DNA from 2 places in the Streptomyces sp. NA04227 genome. Region 2 is predicted to be linked to the other one. Evidence: riboswitches for the same ligand, from Rfam matches in the RefSeq annotation. Region 2 holds a riboswitch; the other holds the start of a gene.
What was found. Region 2 has a riboswitch for glycine ahead of gcvT (glycine cleavage system aminomethyltransferase GcvT). Riboswitches for the same ligand answer to the same signal wherever they lie in the genome.
Positions count from the first base shown of each region.

Region 1: it holds a riboswitch for glycine, as region 2 does, so the genes downstream of both, gcvP (aminomethyl-transferring glycine dehydrogenase) here and gcvT (glycine cleavage system aminomethyltransferase GcvT) in region 2, are expected to answer to the same signal.

Region 1 covers NZ_CP054918.1:624,931-632,553, forward strand. Annotated here, with positions in the region: gene HUT18_RS02370 (glutamate-cysteine ligase family protein) at 1-584, opposite strand, end outside; gene HUT18_RS02375 (hypothetical protein) at 1,075-1,656, shown strand; gene HUT18_RS02380 (DUF5999 family protein) at 1,930-2,136, shown strand; gene gcvP (aminomethyl-transferring glycine dehydrogenase) at 2,245-5,133, opposite strand; glycine riboswitch at 5,305-5,409, opposite strand; gene HUT18_RS02390 (PRC-barrel domain-containing protein) at 5,539-5,913, shown strand; gene HUT18_RS02395 (DNA polymerase IV) at 5,832-7,280, opposite strand; gene HUT18_RS02400 (MerR family transcriptional regulator) at 7,372-7,623, opposite strand, start outside.
Region 2 covers NZ_CP054918.1:6,103,515-6,111,137, forward strand. Annotated here, with positions in the region: gene glyA (serine hydroxymethyltransferase) at 1-909, opposite strand, end outside; gene gcvH (glycine cleavage system protein GcvH) at 931-1,317, opposite strand; gene gcvT (glycine cleavage system aminomethyltransferase GcvT) at 1,466-2,611, opposite strand; glycine riboswitch at 2,779-2,875, opposite strand; gene HUT18_RS25990 (AAA family ATPase) at 3,037-3,729, shown strand; gene HUT18_RS25995 (enhanced serine sensitivity protein SseB) at 3,881-4,648, shown strand; gene HUT18_RS26000 (enhanced serine sensitivity protein SseB C-terminal domain-containing protein) at 4,802-5,596, shown strand; gene HUT18_RS26005 (ABC transporter permease) at 6,223-7,227, shown strand; gene HUT18_RS26010 (ABC transporter substrate-binding protein) at 7,334-7,623, shown strand, end outside.

The DNA.
Region 1 (7,623 bases), 5.5 Mb from region 2:
TGCAGGTGCAACTGCACCGAGGTGCACGCCGCTTCGGGGGCGATCGAGGAGGAGGTGCCGATGAGCCGTTCCACGCCGTCGATATCGAGCGTGAAATCCTCGCCGCGGGCCGCGCGCATCTGATCGTTGAGAAGGGTGTAGCGATCGCCGGCGGAAAGATTCGCGGACACCAGATCTTCCTGGTCGAGCGTCGGCAGAATGCCGATCATCACGATCCCCGCGGACACTTCACCGGCCTTGCGGTCCGCATAGGCGAGCCCGGTCCGCAACTCCTCGGCGAGCCGGTCGAGAACGCGGCCGGTCAGCCGGTGCGGAGCGATGTTCACTTCGAGATTGAACATTCCTAGCTCGGTCTGGAAATCCGTCGAAGCGATACGTTCCAGCACTTGCGCATTACGCATCCGCGGCAGACCGTCACTGCCCACCAGATTCAGCTCGATCTCCAGCCCCATGAGATTCCGGGGCCTGTCGAACCGCTCCTCGTCCAGCAACCGCTCCAGCCCCGCCAGGCACATGTGCAGCTTCCTGCGGTACTGACGGCGGTCGGCGAGCCCCCGCACCTCCGCCTCGACCTTCTCGCCCATCGAAGCATCCTTCCCCGATCGGGCAGCCCAAAGATCCGGCCGCGGTGTCACGCTCCATGATGCCCGCTAAAGTGATCGACAAGCCCCCCGTCATGGACCACCAGGACAGTAGGCTGAGAAGTGGCACATTCACCGGGCACAGGCCTGGAGCACATTCCCGGGACGGTTGTGAAAGGCGATCCGTGAAATCGCGGACGATATTCGGCCGTCCGCAGCGGGTTAACAGCCGCAGGTCACGCGCCCGCACTCGCCCCGAAATGCGGAAGCGCACCTTCGAACGCCGTCCGAATACGCCCTTGCCCGCGATATCCATAAGGGCTAGCGGAAACGCGACGTGAACATCCTTCGTATAAACTTCGCGGACGAGGCGGAGAGTTGGTGCCCCGCGGTATACGCGAGCCCACTCACCTCGCACCCCGAGAGCTGAGCCGACAGCGCTGTCTGCACTGCCTTCGCTTCCTCCTGCCTGTCAAATGAGAGGCGACCCATCATGCCGCTGCATGTGCCCCCTGCCCCGGCGCCCGCCCTGCGCAGCGTCCTCACCGCACTCGCTTCGCCCACCGCGGTCGACGAGGCGCACACTCCCTCCCTCAGGACCGCCGGCGGGCCGCTCTCCGCCGAGTTCCCGCTGCCGCTGCACGTGCTCGACCGGATCCCGCAGGACGGCGTCCTGAGCACCCGGCTCGCGGGCTGGCGCTTTCTGATCCGGGGCGCCGAGCACGTGCTCGCCGCGGCGGACACCCGTCCGACGCCGGACGGCTGGGCCTTCTCGCACTTCTTCGAGGGCCCGTACGTGACGGCCACCGAGCGCGCGCTGCGACAGGCCGAGGCCCTGGCGGGCCCGCACCAGGTGCGTCTGCTGTCGGTCCCGGAGCTGTACATGCTGACGCTGTGGCTGCACGGCGACTGCGCCGCGGACGGCGCCGCGGGCAGTCCCGCCCCCACCGACCTGCTCGTGCCGCTGGCGCCCGCACCGCCGGGCATCGCCGCGCACCGGCCGCGCCAGGTGGCGGAACTGCGGCCGCTGCTGAGCCTTCGCCTGGCAGCGCCCCTGCTGCGGACCACCGCCTGATCCGTCCGGGCCACGCGCCATGGCACGGCCGGGTGGGCAAGGACCACCCGAAGTGACGGTGAACCCCGGCCGAACCGTTCATACGAGCGAGGCGTCATCAACCTGTGACGGGAGCTGCGGCGAAATCCCTGCGGATCCGCACCCGCAGGGCAACACTGGGAACAGGAAGACTCCACACCACACGGGGGCGGCATGAACGAGAACACGGGGGGCGGCACCAGCGCCGAGCCGGGCCGCAGGACAGACATCACGACGCAGCGAGAGATCCCAGCCATGTGCAAGCACCAGCCAGCCTGCCCGTCCGCAGAATCCGCCGACCGGGAGGCCGCACTCCCGGTGGCGCATCACCCGGAACAGGGCTGGAGCCTGCTGTGCAACGGCGTGCTGCTGTTCGAGGACACCGGTGAGCTGCTGCCCAACGGGCAGATCATCGCCCCGCACCGGCCGCTGGCCGCAGGGCGGGTCGTCCGGGCGGCCTGACCACCGCACAGAACGCCCTCGGGGCCGCTCCCGGCCGAATCGACCGGGAGCGGCCCCGAGTTGTGTCCGGTCCGCCCACCCGCCGAACGGGGGACGGACCGCTCACCGTCAGTCCTCGTACGCGTCCAGCGGCGGGCAGGAGCACACCAGGTTGCGGTCGCCGAAAGCCTGGTCGATGCGGCGCACCGGCGGCCAGTACTTGTCCGCGGCGCTGACACCGCTCGGGAAGACCGCCTCCTCGCGGCTGTACGCGTGGTCCCAGTCCCCGGCAAGCGTGCCCGCGGTGTGCGGGGCGTTGCGCAGCGGGTTGTCCTCGGCGGGCCACGCGCCGGTGCCGACCTTCTCGATCTCCGCGCGGATGGCGATCATCGTCTCGCAGAAGCGGTCGAGCTCGGCCAGGTCCTCGCTCTCGGTGGGCTCGATCATCAAAGTCCCGGCCACCGGGAACGACATGGTCGGCGCGTGGAAGCCGTAGTCGATGAGCCGCTTGGCGACGTCGTCCACGGACACGCCCGTGGCCTGGGTCAGCGGACGCAGGTCGATGATGCACTCGTGCGCCACCAGGCCGCCCGGGCCGGTGTAGAGCACCGGGAAGTGCGGTTCGAGCCGCTTGGCGATGTAGTTGGCGCTGAGCACCGCCACCTGGGTGGCGCGCTTGAGGCCCTCGCCGCCCATGAGCCGGACGTACGACCACGAGATCGGCAGGATGCCCGCCGAGCCCCAGGGAGCGGCGGAGATCGGGCCCACACCGGTCTGAGGCCCGGCCGCGGGCTGGAGCGGGTGGTTCGGCAGATACGGGGCGAGGTGCGCCCGTACCCCGACCGGGCCCACACCCGGACCGCCGCCGCCGTGCGGGATGCAGAACGTCTTGTGCAGGTTGAGATGCGAGACGTCGCCGCCGAAGTGACCGGGCTTGGCGAGGCCGACCAGCGCGTTGAGGTTGGCGCCGTCCACGTAGACCTGGCCGCCCGCGTCGTGCACCGCGGCGCAGATGTCCGCGACGTGCTCCTCGAAGACGCCGTGCGTCGAGGGGTAGGTGATCATCAGCACCGACAGTTCGTCGCGGTACTGCTCGATCTTGGCGCGCAGGTCCTCGACGTCGATCTCGCCGTCCTCGGCGGTCTTCACGACGACGACCTTCATGCCCGCCATCACCGCGCTGGCCGCGTTGGTGCCGTGCGCGGAGGACGGGATCAGGCAGACGGTGCGCCGGGTGTCGCCGTTCGCGCGGTGGTACGCGCGCACCGCGAGCAGGCCCGCGAGCTCGCCCTGCGAACCGGCGTTGGGCTGGAGGGAGACCTTGTCGTAGCCGGTGACCTCGGCGAGGCGCTCCTCCAGCTCCCGGATCAGGGTCAGGTAGCCCTCGGCCTGCTCGGCGGGCGCGAAGGGGTGCAGCGCGCCGAACTCCGGCCAGGTCACCGGCTCCATCTCGGTGGTGGCGTTCAGCTTCATCGTGCAGGAGCCGAGCGGGATCATGCCGCGGTCGAGCGCGTAGTCGCGGTCCGCGAGGCGGCGCAGGTAGCGCAGCATCGCGGTCTCCGAGCGGTGCTCGTGGAACACCGGGTGGGTCAGGTACTCGTCGGTGCGCAGCAGCGCCTCGGGCAGCGTGTCCGCGGCCTCGGCGTCCAGCGCCTCGATGCGCTCGAGGTCCGCCGGGACTCCGAACGCCTGCCAGACGGCGGCCAGTTGCGCGCGGTTGGTGGTCTCGTCGCAGGCCATCGAGACGTGGTCGGCGTCCACCTGACGCAGGTTGACGCCGCCCTCGCGGGCCGCCGCGACGACGGCCTCGGCCCGGCCGGGCACCCGCGCGGTCAGGGTGTCGAAGTAGGCGGTGTGCACCAGCTCGACGCCGCCCTCGCGCAGACCCGCGGCCAGGATCGTGGCGTAGCGGTGGGTGCGCCCGGCGATCGCCTTCAGTCCCTCGGGACCGTGGTAGACGGCGTACATACCGGCCATCACGGCGAGCAGCACCTGGGCGGTACAGATGTTGCTGGTCGCCTTCTCACGGCGGATGTGCTGCTCACGCGTCTGGAGCGCGAGGCGGTAGGCCCGGTTGCCGTCGGCGTCCACGGACACGCCGACCAGACGTCCGGGCAGGCTGCGCGCGAACTTCTCGCGGACGGCCATGTAACCGGCGTGCGGTCCGCCGAAGCCCATCGGGACACCGAAGCGCTGCGTGGTGCCGACCGCGATGTCGGCGCCGAGCTCGCCGGGCGACTTCAGCAGGGTCAGGGCGAGCAGGTCGGCGCAGACGGTGACGACGGCACCGGCCTCCTGCGCCTGCTCGATCAGGGGCTTGATGTCGCGTACGACACCGGAGGCGCCGGGGTACTGCAGCAGCACACCGCTGATGCCGCGCTCGACGGCCTCGGCGGGCAGGCCCTCGGACAGATCGGCGACGAGGACCTCGACGCCGGTCGGCTCCGCGCGGGTCTCGAGCACGGCGATCGTCTGCGGCAGCACCTCCGCGTCGACGAGGAACAGACCGTTCTTGACCTTGCCCACCCGGCGCGCGAGGGCCATCGCCTCCGCGGCGGCGGTGCCCTCGTCCAGGAGCGAGGCACCCGAGGTGGGCAGCCCGGTGAGGTCGGCGACCATCGTCTGGAAGTTGAGCAGCGCCTCCAGGCGGCCCTGCGAGATCTCCGGCTGGTACGGCGTGTAGGCCGTGTACCAGGCGGGGTTCTCCATGACGTTGCGCAGCACCACGGGCGGCGTGAAGGTGCCGTAGTAGCCCAGTCCGATCATGGAGCCGAGGACCTGGTTGCGGTCGGCCAGCGTGCGCAGTTCCGCGATCACCTCGGGCTCGGTGCGGGCGCCGGGCAGCGCGAGGGCCTCGGCGCTCTTGATCACATCGGGCACCGCGGCGGCGGTGAGCTCGTCGAGGGAGCCGTAGCCGACCTGGGCGAGCATCTTCGCGCAGGCTTCGGAATCGGGACCGATGTGGCGCTTTTCGAAGGGCGTGCCCTGCTCGAGTCGCGTCAGCGGAATACGGGTCATGTCGGAGGCCTCCTGGTCGTGTACGACCTTCGGGGGGCACCTCGGCACCGGTGCCCTGACGGCCTCCCCCTCTGTCATCTCGACCTGAGAGCTTCACCGGGCCAGTTGCGGCCGGTTTTCACCGTCGGTGAGAGCGGAAGCCGTCGCGTCCGCCCTGCTTTCCAGAGTGACCTCGTCCGTGCGGTACGGGTGCCTGAGAGATTCCGGGGAGGATTTGCTCCTTCGGCGCCCCGGCTCGCTGTGTCAGCGGGCCCGGGACTCTCCCGCACGGGGTCGACAGCCATCAGCCAGCCTACCAGCGCGTCCCCGGCCACCCATCGCTCAAGTGGCCGCAATCTCCATTCTGCTATTTCGTAGTGTTTACGGATGATTGCGCCCAGTTGTTCCGGCCACTTGGAGGAGCACGTGCAGACCGACATCGATCCCCGCAAGCTGATCGGCCGCAAGGCCTTCGACCGCACCGGCGCCAAGATCGGCACCATCGCCGAGGTCTACCTCGACGACGCCACGGGCGAGCCGGAATGGGCTGCCATACGGACGGGTCTGTTCGGCCGGGACGCCTTCGTCCCCCTGGAGCCGAGCGAGCTCGCCGAGGACACGCTGCGCGTCCCCTACGACCGTGCCCTGATCAAGGACGCCCCGGACTTCGGCGTCGGCCGGCACCTCTCCCCCGAGCAGGAACTCCAGCTCTACCGCCACTACGGACTGGACATCGCCCCCGCCTCACCGCCACCGCCGGACCGCGACTTCGGCCGACTCGCGGGCTCCGAAGAGGCCTGAGCACCGCCCGCCCGGGCCGGATCGACCGGCAGCGCCGACACCAGGGGCAGCGGCTCCGCCCGCTCCAAGTCCGGGTCGTCGCTGCGGAACGTACGCACCCTCCCGGGCGCCGAGCCGGGCGTCTCGAAGCGCACGGTGACCCTGCCGAGGCCGCTGCCCTGCACCCACCCGTGCCCGTACTCGCTGTGCCGTACGTCGTGACCCGCGTGCCAGGTGGCCTCGGCAGGCGCCGGGGTCTCCTGGGGCGTCTGCGGCGCCGGTTCGTGCCCCGGCTCCGGATCCGGCTCCGCCCCGCCCGCCGCCTGGGCGAACAGATCCTCCTGCGTGTAGTCCGCCAGGCCGGTGACCCCGACGCCGAGGAGTCGTACGCCGCCGGTGGTGTCGACGGACTCCAGGAGCCGGGCCGCCGCCTCGCGCACGACGGTCCGGTCGTCGGTGGGTCCGCGCAGGGTCTCGGACCGGGTGAGCGTCGAGAAGTCGTACCTGCGCACCTTCAGTACGACCGTGCGGCCCGACCGACCCGCCTCGCGCAGCCGGTGCACACAGCGGTCGGCCAGCCGCTGCACTTCGAAGCGCACCCGCACCCGGTCGTGGATGTCCACGTCGTAGGTGTCCTCCACCGAGACCGACTTGGCGTCCCGCTCGGCCACCACCGGACGCTCGTCGCGGGCCAGGGCCATCGCGTACAGCCCCTCCCCGTGCGCCTTGCCGAGCAGCCGGACCAGCTCCTCCTCGCCCGCCTCCGCCAGCTCCCCGACCGTGGTGATGCCCGCCCGCCGCAGGTGGTCTCCGGTCGCCGGGCCGACGCCCGGCAGGATGCGCACCGGCATGGGCCCGAGCAGCTCCCGCTCGGTGCCCGGCTCTATGAGCACGAGACCGTCCGGCTTCGCCTCCTCGGAGGCGATCTTGGCGAGCATCTTGGACGCGGCGAGCCCCACCGACCCGGTCAGACCGGTGGCCGCCCTGATGTCCGCGCGCAGCCGCTCACCGACCACCCGCGCCGACGCCGCGTCGGCCGCCGCACCCGTGGTCTCCAGATCGACGAAGGCCTCGTCCAGGCTCAGCGGCTCCACGAGCGGCGACAGCTCCCTCAGCAGGCGCATGACCTGCTCGCTGACCTCACGGTAGAGACCGAAGCGCGGCACCAGATACGCCGCGTTCGGGGCGAGCCTGCGCGCCTGCCCCATCGGCATCGCCGAGCGGACACCGAAGACCCGCGCCTCGTACGAAGCCGTCGCCACCACCCCGCGCGGCCCGAGACCTCCGACGATCACCGCTTTCCCGCGCAGGCTCGGCTTGGATGCCTGCTCCGCCGAGGCGTAGAAGGCATCCATGTCCAGATGCAGGATGGTGGGCGCGGACCTCACATGTCCGATGCTCCCGCACGCCACTGACAACCGGCCCATCGACCGGCCCGGCAGACGTCCGCGATGCCGGTCCGGTGCCGGGTCCGACGGCTCAGACGGCCCGGTTGCGGCGCCGCGCCAGCTCGTCGGCCGGGTGGTGCGGAACCAGCGTCTCGCCGGTGTCGACCCGCTCGCCGTGCAGCTGGGACAGCGCGCTCTCGACGTCCCGCCAGACCACACCCACCGCGATGCCGAAGATCCCCTGGCCGCCCTGGAGCAGATCGTGGACCTCGTCGGGCGAGGTGCACTCGTAGACCGTCGCGCCGTCACTCATCAGCGTCATCCGCTCGAGGTCGCGAAAACC
Region 2 (7,623 bases):
GTCCTTGACCAGGCGCTCGGCGATGAGCCGGGCCCCGGCCAGGGTGCGCTCCTGGCGCTCCTTGAACTCCTCGGAGGCGGCCACCTTGAAGGAGACGGCCTTCGCGGCGATCACGTGCTCCAGCGGACCGCCCTGCTGGCCCGGGAACACCGCGGAGTTGATCTTCTTCGCCAGCTCGGCGGTGGAGAGGATCACGCCACCGCGCGGACCGCCGAGGGTCTTGTGGGTGGTGGTCGTCACGATGTGCGCGTGCGGCACCGGGTTGGGGTGCAGACCGGCGGCGACCAGACCCGCGAAGTGGGCCATGTCGACCATCAGATACGCGCCGACCTCGTCCGCGATCCGGCGGAAGGCGGCGAAGTCGAGCTGACGCGGGTACGCGGACCAGCCCGCCACGATCAGCTTCGGCTTGGACTCCTTGGCCAGGCGCTCGACCTCGGCCATGTCGACCTGACCGGTCTTGTCGTCGACGTGGTAGGCGACCACGTTGTAGAGCTTGCCGGAGAAGTTGATCTTCATGCCGTGGGTCAGGTGGCCGCCGTGCGCCAGGTTCAGACCCATGATGGTGTCGCCCGGCTTGAGCAGGGCGAACATCGCGGCGGCGTTGGCCTGCGCGCCCGAGTGGGGCTGCACGTTGGCGTGCTCGGCGCCGAAGAGCTCCTTGATGCGGTCGATGGCGATCTGCTCGACCACGTCGACGTGCTCACAGCCGCCGTAGTAGCGGCGGCCGGGGTAGCCCTCGGCGTACTTGTTGGTGAGAACCGAGCCCTGTGCCTCCATCACGGCGACGGGGGCGAAGTTCTCCGAGGCGATCATCTCGAGAGTGGACTGCTGGCGGCCGAGCTCGGCGTCGACGGCTGCGGCGACGTCCGGGTCGAGCTCATGGAGGGGAGTGTTGAGAAGCGACATCACGATCCCTGTCGGTCGGTCTCAGTTGGTGCTGCCGGAGGCGAACTCGGTGTACTCGTCGGCGCTGAGCAGGTCGCCCGGCTCCTCGCTGACGCGTACCTTGAACAGCCACCCACCCTCGAACGGGGCGGAGTTGACGAGCGCCGGGTCGGCGACGACTTCCTCGTTGAACTCGGTGACCTCGCCCGAGACGGGCGAGTAGAGGTCGCTCACCGACTTCGTCGACTCCAGCTCGCCACAGGTCTCACCGGCGGTGACGCTCGTGCCGGCCGCGGGGAGATCGGCGTAGACGACATCGCCGAGCGAGTTCGCCGCGTACTCCGTGATGCCGACCGTCGCCACGCCGTCCTCGGCGGCCGACAGCCACTCGTGCTCCTTGCTGTAACGCAGCTGCTGGGGGTTGTTCATGACCTGAATTCTCCTGTACGCGGGCCTGTGCTGATGAACGGATGGTCTTGCGATGCGAGACGGGCGCAGGGACATGCGTCACGTCGGGACACCGCGGTGGCCTGGAACGCCGCCGCCGTGAGGGCCGCGCGGCCCTCCTGTGATGGAACTACTTCCGGCGCTTGTAGAAGGGGAGCGCCACGACCTCGTACGGCTCGTGACTGCCCCGGATGTCCACACCCACTCCGGCGGTGCCGGGCTCGGCGTGCGCGGCGTCGACGTACGCCATGGCGATCGGCTTGCCCAGGGTGGGCGAGGGAGCGCCGGAGGTGACCTGGCCGATCACCTTGCCGTCGGCGACGACCTGGTAACCGGCGCGCGGCACCCGGCGGCCCTCGGCGATCAGGCCGACGAGCTTGCGCGGCGGGTTCTGCTCGGCCCGCTCGGCCGCGGCTTCCAGGGCGGCGCGGCCCACGAAGGGCTTGGGCGCGCCCTCGGCGGTGGCCTTCTCGAACTTCACGACCCGGCCCAGGCCCGCGTCGAACGGGGTCAGCGAGGTGGTCAGCTCGTGCCCGTACAGCGGCATGCCCGCCTCCAGGCGCAGCGTGTCGCGGCAGGACAGGCCACAGGCGATCAGGCCCTTGTCCGCGCCCGCCTCGGTGAGCGCCTGCCACAGCTTCTCGGCGTACTGCGGCTCGACGAACAGCTCGAAGCCGTCCTCGCCGGTGTATCCGGTACGGGCGATCAGGGCCGGGACCCCGGCGACCGTGCCGGGCAGACCCGCGTAGTACTTGAGGCCGTCCAGGTCGGCGTCAGTGAGCGACTTGAGGATGCCAGGGGACTCGGGGCCCTGGACCGCGAGCAGCGCGTAGGCCTCGCGGTCGTCGCGGACCTCGGCGTCGAAACCGGCGGCGCGCTCGGTCAGGGCGTCCAGGACGGTCTGCGCGTTGGAGGCGTTGGCGACCACCATGTACGTACGCGGGCCCTCGCCGGAGTCGAGGCGGTAGACGATCAGGTCGTCCAGGACGCCGCCGTCCTCCTGGCAGATCATCGTGTAGCGGGCGCGGCCCGCGCCGACGGTGGAGATGTTGCCGACCAGGGCGTGGTCGAGCAGGTCGACCGCCTGCGGGCCGGTCACGGTGATCTCGCCCATGTGCGAGAGGTCGAACAGTCCGGCCTTGGTGCGGACCGCGGTGTGCTCCTCGCGTTCGCTGGAGTACCGCAGCGGCATGTCCCAGCCCGCGAAGTCGGTCATCGTCGCGCCGAGCGCGCGGTGCACACCGTCGAGGGCGGTGCGGCGGATCGTATTGCTCATACGGGCTCCAAGTCCGGAAGACAGGTCGGCGAGGTCGTTCCTCCCCATCTGTCATCGGAACCTGAGAGGTTCGCCGGAAGCCGGATCCGACGCGCGGATCCCGTCCGGTTTGCACCTTGGGTGGGGCCCGGCGTCCGTGGACGGCCGTGCCCGCTTTTCAGATGTGCCTCGCCCGCGCGGTATCTGGGCCTGAGAGATTCAAGGGAGGGACTTGCTCCTTCGGCGCCCCAGCCGACTGGCTGAGAGCTCTCCCGCGCGGATTCAAGCGGCCTGTATGGAGTTGGCGGGCACATCATTGCATGCCGACCTTCCCCAGCGGCAGGTGTGCAACTTCCGGCCGTTTCCGCCACCCGCCGCATTACTCCCTCTTTACACTCGGTGGAGAGGGGCCCTGCACAGGCTCGGAGAGGACGTTGATGGCGTTCATGAGGCACAGGCCCAGGGCCTGCGCGACAGCCGTCCCGGTGGCGGTGCCCGCCCAGGTGGGTGCCCCGTCCGGGGAAGGCGCCCGGCGCCGGGCGAGTGCCCGCGACGGCGCCGTCCCGGTGGTACGGGACCTGCGCGGGCGCGACGGGCGCACGCCGTGTGAGCTGCGGTTCACCGAGGGCGACCTGGTCGTCGTCTCCGGGCTGCCCGGCAGCGGCAAGTCCACGCTGATGCGGCGCACGGTGCCCGGCGCGCGCATCGACTCGCAGGACACCAGGGAGCGCTGGGCCCGGCGGATGCCCGCCAAGCTGCCGTACGCCGTCTACCGCCCGCTGGTCCGCCTCGCGCACTACGTCCGGCTGTGGCGCACCCTGCGCGGCGGGGGCGGCGTGGTGGTCCACGACTGCGGCACCCAGGCCTGGGTCCGGCGCTGGCTCGCCCGCGAGGCCGGGCGCCGCGGCGCCCGGCTGCATCTGCTGCTCCTCGACGTCCCGGCCGAGCAGGCGCTGGCCGGTCAACTGGGGCGCGGCCGCCGCGTCTCGCGCTACGCCTTCGGGCGCCACCGCAGGACGACCGCCCGCCTGATCGCCTCCGCCGCCCGCGGACGGCTGCCGCGCGGCTGTGCCTCGGCGGTCCTCCTCGACCGCCCGGCGGCGGACCGGCTGAGCGCGATCCGACTGGACGGTCGGTGACCGGATCCGGCCGGTACTGATCGGACGCGTACCGCCCCCGGCCTCCCCAACCCCCGCTGTGCGCCCACACGTTAGGGTGCGAATGCAGACAACGCGCCCGCGCGCGACGCGAGCGGCGGCACCCGACCGATCGGCAGGCAGGACGCAGGACATGGACATACCGACGCGGCCCCAGCCCCATCCGCACGGCGGCTGGCCCGGCAACGAGCTGGAGGAGGTCCTGGCGGCCTCGCTCGGTGTGCCCGCCGCGGGCGGCCGCATCGTGGAGGTGCTCGGCCGCAGTCATCTGTGGGTGCCGCTGCCCAGCGGCGGCAGTCAGCAGAGCGCCACGCTCGACCTGCCCGCGATGGAGATCGAGGGCCAGGCCTACGTCCCCGTCTTCAGCTCGGAGCAGCAGTTGCGGCAGGCCGTCGGCGACCACATGTCGTTCACCGTCGCCCCGGCCGTGGAGTTCGCCCGCGGCCTGCCTCCGCAGTTGGGCATCGCGGTGAACCCCGACGGCACCGTGGGCATCCCGCTGCCGCCCGCCGCCGTGGCCGAGTTGTGCCGCGGCAGGCGCAGCGAGCTGGACGGGCCCGTGAGCGGTGGCCGGGTCCAGCTCTTCGCGCCGGACTGGCAGGACGACCCGGTCGACTTCCTGTCCGCGGCCTCCGCCGAGTTCGAGGCGACCGGTGTGGTGTCCTCCGCCCGCCGCTGTCTGGCCCGCATCGAGGACGGCGGCCCGGTGCTTTTCATCGGCGTCGAACTGCTGCCGCACGCCCAGGCCGCGCGCGAGGAGCCGCTGGACGCCCTCGGCCGCGCACTGGGCCGCGTCCCGGTCGACTGGCCGGTGAACATCGTGCTCCTGGACATTGCCCAGGATCCCGTGGCCGACTGGATGCGCGACAAGGTGCGGCCCTTCTACCGGAGGGACCACTGAGCGCCGCCCGCGCCGGGCGCCGAGGTCGTGTCGGTGCGGCGATCTAAGCTGGTTACATGACCGGGCGGCGCTGCCGCGAAGTCGCGTGAGCGCGCGCGGACATCGGTACGTCGAGTACGTCACGTAGGTACGGCACGAAGGGGCGGGGCATAAGTGAGCGCGTCGGGCACGGCCGCGGCAGGCCAGGTCGAGCACCTGCTGCGCCAGGTGACGCCGGGAAACTACGAGGCGTACGAGTCCCTGTTGCGCGCCCTCGCCGACCCCTCGGGCCAGTTGTGGATGCTCCTGTGGCACGGCCAGCCCGGTTCGCCCGACGCCCAGTACGGCAACATGGCGGTCGGCGGCTTCGACTACGCGCCCTGTGTCACCTCCGCGCAGGAGCTGACCGCCAGCGGCTGGAACCGCGCCTACGAGATCGTCGGCGGCCCGGACATCGCCCGGGCCATGTTCCCCGACCGGCACGGCATCTGGCTCAATCCGCACGCACCCGGCGGCGGCGTCGGCGTCCCCTGGGCGGACCTGCGCCGTATCGCGGGCGGACTCGACCGGCACCCGGCCGGACCGCTGCGGCTGAGCGAACCCACCCTGGATCTCCCGCAGTTCTACGCCCTGCTCGGCCAGCACGCGTACCGCACCCCGGCCGTCCGCTCCCTGCGCCGCGCCTGGGTACAGCCCGCGCTCGGCGCCCCGTACCTCGTCATCGGCCTGGACGTGTACGAGTCCTCGGCGCCGGCCGTCGAGTCGGTGCACACGATGATGCGCCAGTCGGTCGGCGCGGTGCCCGAGGGCCTCGCCGTGTCCACCGTCGCGCTCACCGACGAGCACGACCCGGTGGCCATGTGGCTGCGCGCCCACGCCCGCCCGTTCTACGACCGCGAGCCCCCCGGCCCGGCCGCCGCGCCGCCGGTGTCGGGGTACGGCTATCCGCCGCCGCACGGGGCGTACTGACCCCTTCGCGCCGGTTTGATCCGCGGTCCGGCCGGTCCCGATTCGGCCCGGCCGGCGGACCTCCGCGAGGCTTTGCAGTACGGGGAGTTGCACTGTTTGCGGCCGTTCGCCCCGAGCGGCGGATCGTGGTGAATTGCCCGGGTTGGCGAGGTTCGGATGGCGTCTGATCCGTAACCCGCTAATTCACGCATACGGGACATTCGCCAAGCCGTGGCGCACCCCCGCCGAATCCCGTCACGGCGTCGCGAACGCGCCCCACGTCGCCCCTCCGGCTTCAAGCGGAGCCTTTCCTTCACGTCGAATTCACCTGAAGTGACGTCTTTGTGTCCGTTGTCCACTCTGCTGACATCTGGTGTCCATTGAGGGCGACTTCCACGCCTGTGAAACCGCTTACCCCCAACTGTCCTGCGTCCGAGGGGCGTTCCCGACTGTTCGGATAACGGAACCCCCCAGACAGCATCACGGTTAGGCATCCATTCACCGGGAGATCTGGCACGTGATCCGGCGCACGTTGAAGACTCCCGCTCCAAAGGGCTTTGCGCCCTGATGCGTACGACGGACTGATCACGCCGCTACCGCGGCAAGTGTGCGCCGGCCACCGCCGGTTGAGAGGGGTCCCTGCCACTATGACGGCGCCAATGCACGACACGACCGCGGAAACCGAAGCGGCCGCGACTGTCGAAACGGCAGCCGACGCCGGGGCGAAGAAGGTGGAGGGCCGCTCCCTCAAGCAAATCGCCTGGCGTCGTCTGAAGCAGGACAAGGTCGCGCTCGCCGGCGGCATCACCGTGGTCGTGCTCATTCTCGTGGCAATCTTCGCGCCGCTGATCGTCAGCCTCTTCGGGCACCCGCCCACCGAGTTCCACCAGGACCAGCTCGAGGACATCACCAACCTGCCCAAGGGCGACTACGGCGGCATGAGCGGGGAGTACCTGTTCGGCGTCGAGCCCAACACCGGCCGCGACATCTTCAGCCGGGTCGTCTACGGCGCCCGTATCTCGCTGCTCGTGGCGGTGGCCTCGGCGGCCGTGGCCGTGGTCCTCGGCACCCTCTTCGGAGTCATCGCCGGTTACTTCGGCGGCTGGGTCGACGCGACGATCAGCCGTGTCATGGACCTGCTGCTCTCGTTCCCGCAGCTCCTGTTCATCATCTCGCTGGTCTCGGTGCTCCCGGACGATCTGCTCGGCCTGACCGGTTCCGGGGTCCGTGTCGCCGTACTCATCGCGGTCATCGGCTTCTTCGGCTGGCCCTACGTCGGCCGTATCGTGCGCGGCCAGACGCTCTCGCTGCGCGAGCGCGAGTACGTGGAGGCGGCCCGCAGCCTCGGCGCCGGACGGCGGCACATCCTCTTCAAGGAGCTGCTGCCCAACCTGGTGGCCCCGATCACCGTCTACGCCACGCTGATGATCCCCACCAACATCCTGACCGAGGCCGCGCTCAGCTTCCTCGGTGCGGGTGTCCGCCCGCCGACCGCTTCGTGGGGCGGCATGCTCCGCGACGCGCTCGAGGTGTACGAGCACGACCCGATGTTCATGGTCTTCCCCGGTGTCGCCATCTTCCTGACGGTGTTGGCCTTCAACCTCTTCGGCGACGGTCTGCGGGACGCACTCGATCCCAAGGGCTCCCGCTGATCGTTCAGCCCGCAACTGCTCTACCTGCCACCGCAGTCAGGTGGTTCCCCACATGGTTCTCAGGCAGCTCGGCCTCAGACCGCGAATCTCGGAGGATGCGAGAAAGATGTCCAACGGTTTCTCCAAGCGAAGGCTTGCCGCTGGTGCGGCCCTCGTCGTTGCCGCGCTGGTCGGTACCACCGCGTGCGGCGGCTCCGACGACGAGGACTCCGCCGGTGCCGGCTACAACGCCGGTATCGGCAAGGTCGCGAACGCCTCGAAGGACAAGGGCGGCACGCTCCGCTTCATCGGCAAGCAGGACTTCGACTCGACCGACCCGCAGCGTGCCTACTACGGCATGACCTGGGACTTCATGCGCTTCTACACGCGTACCCTGGTCACCTACGACACCAAGCC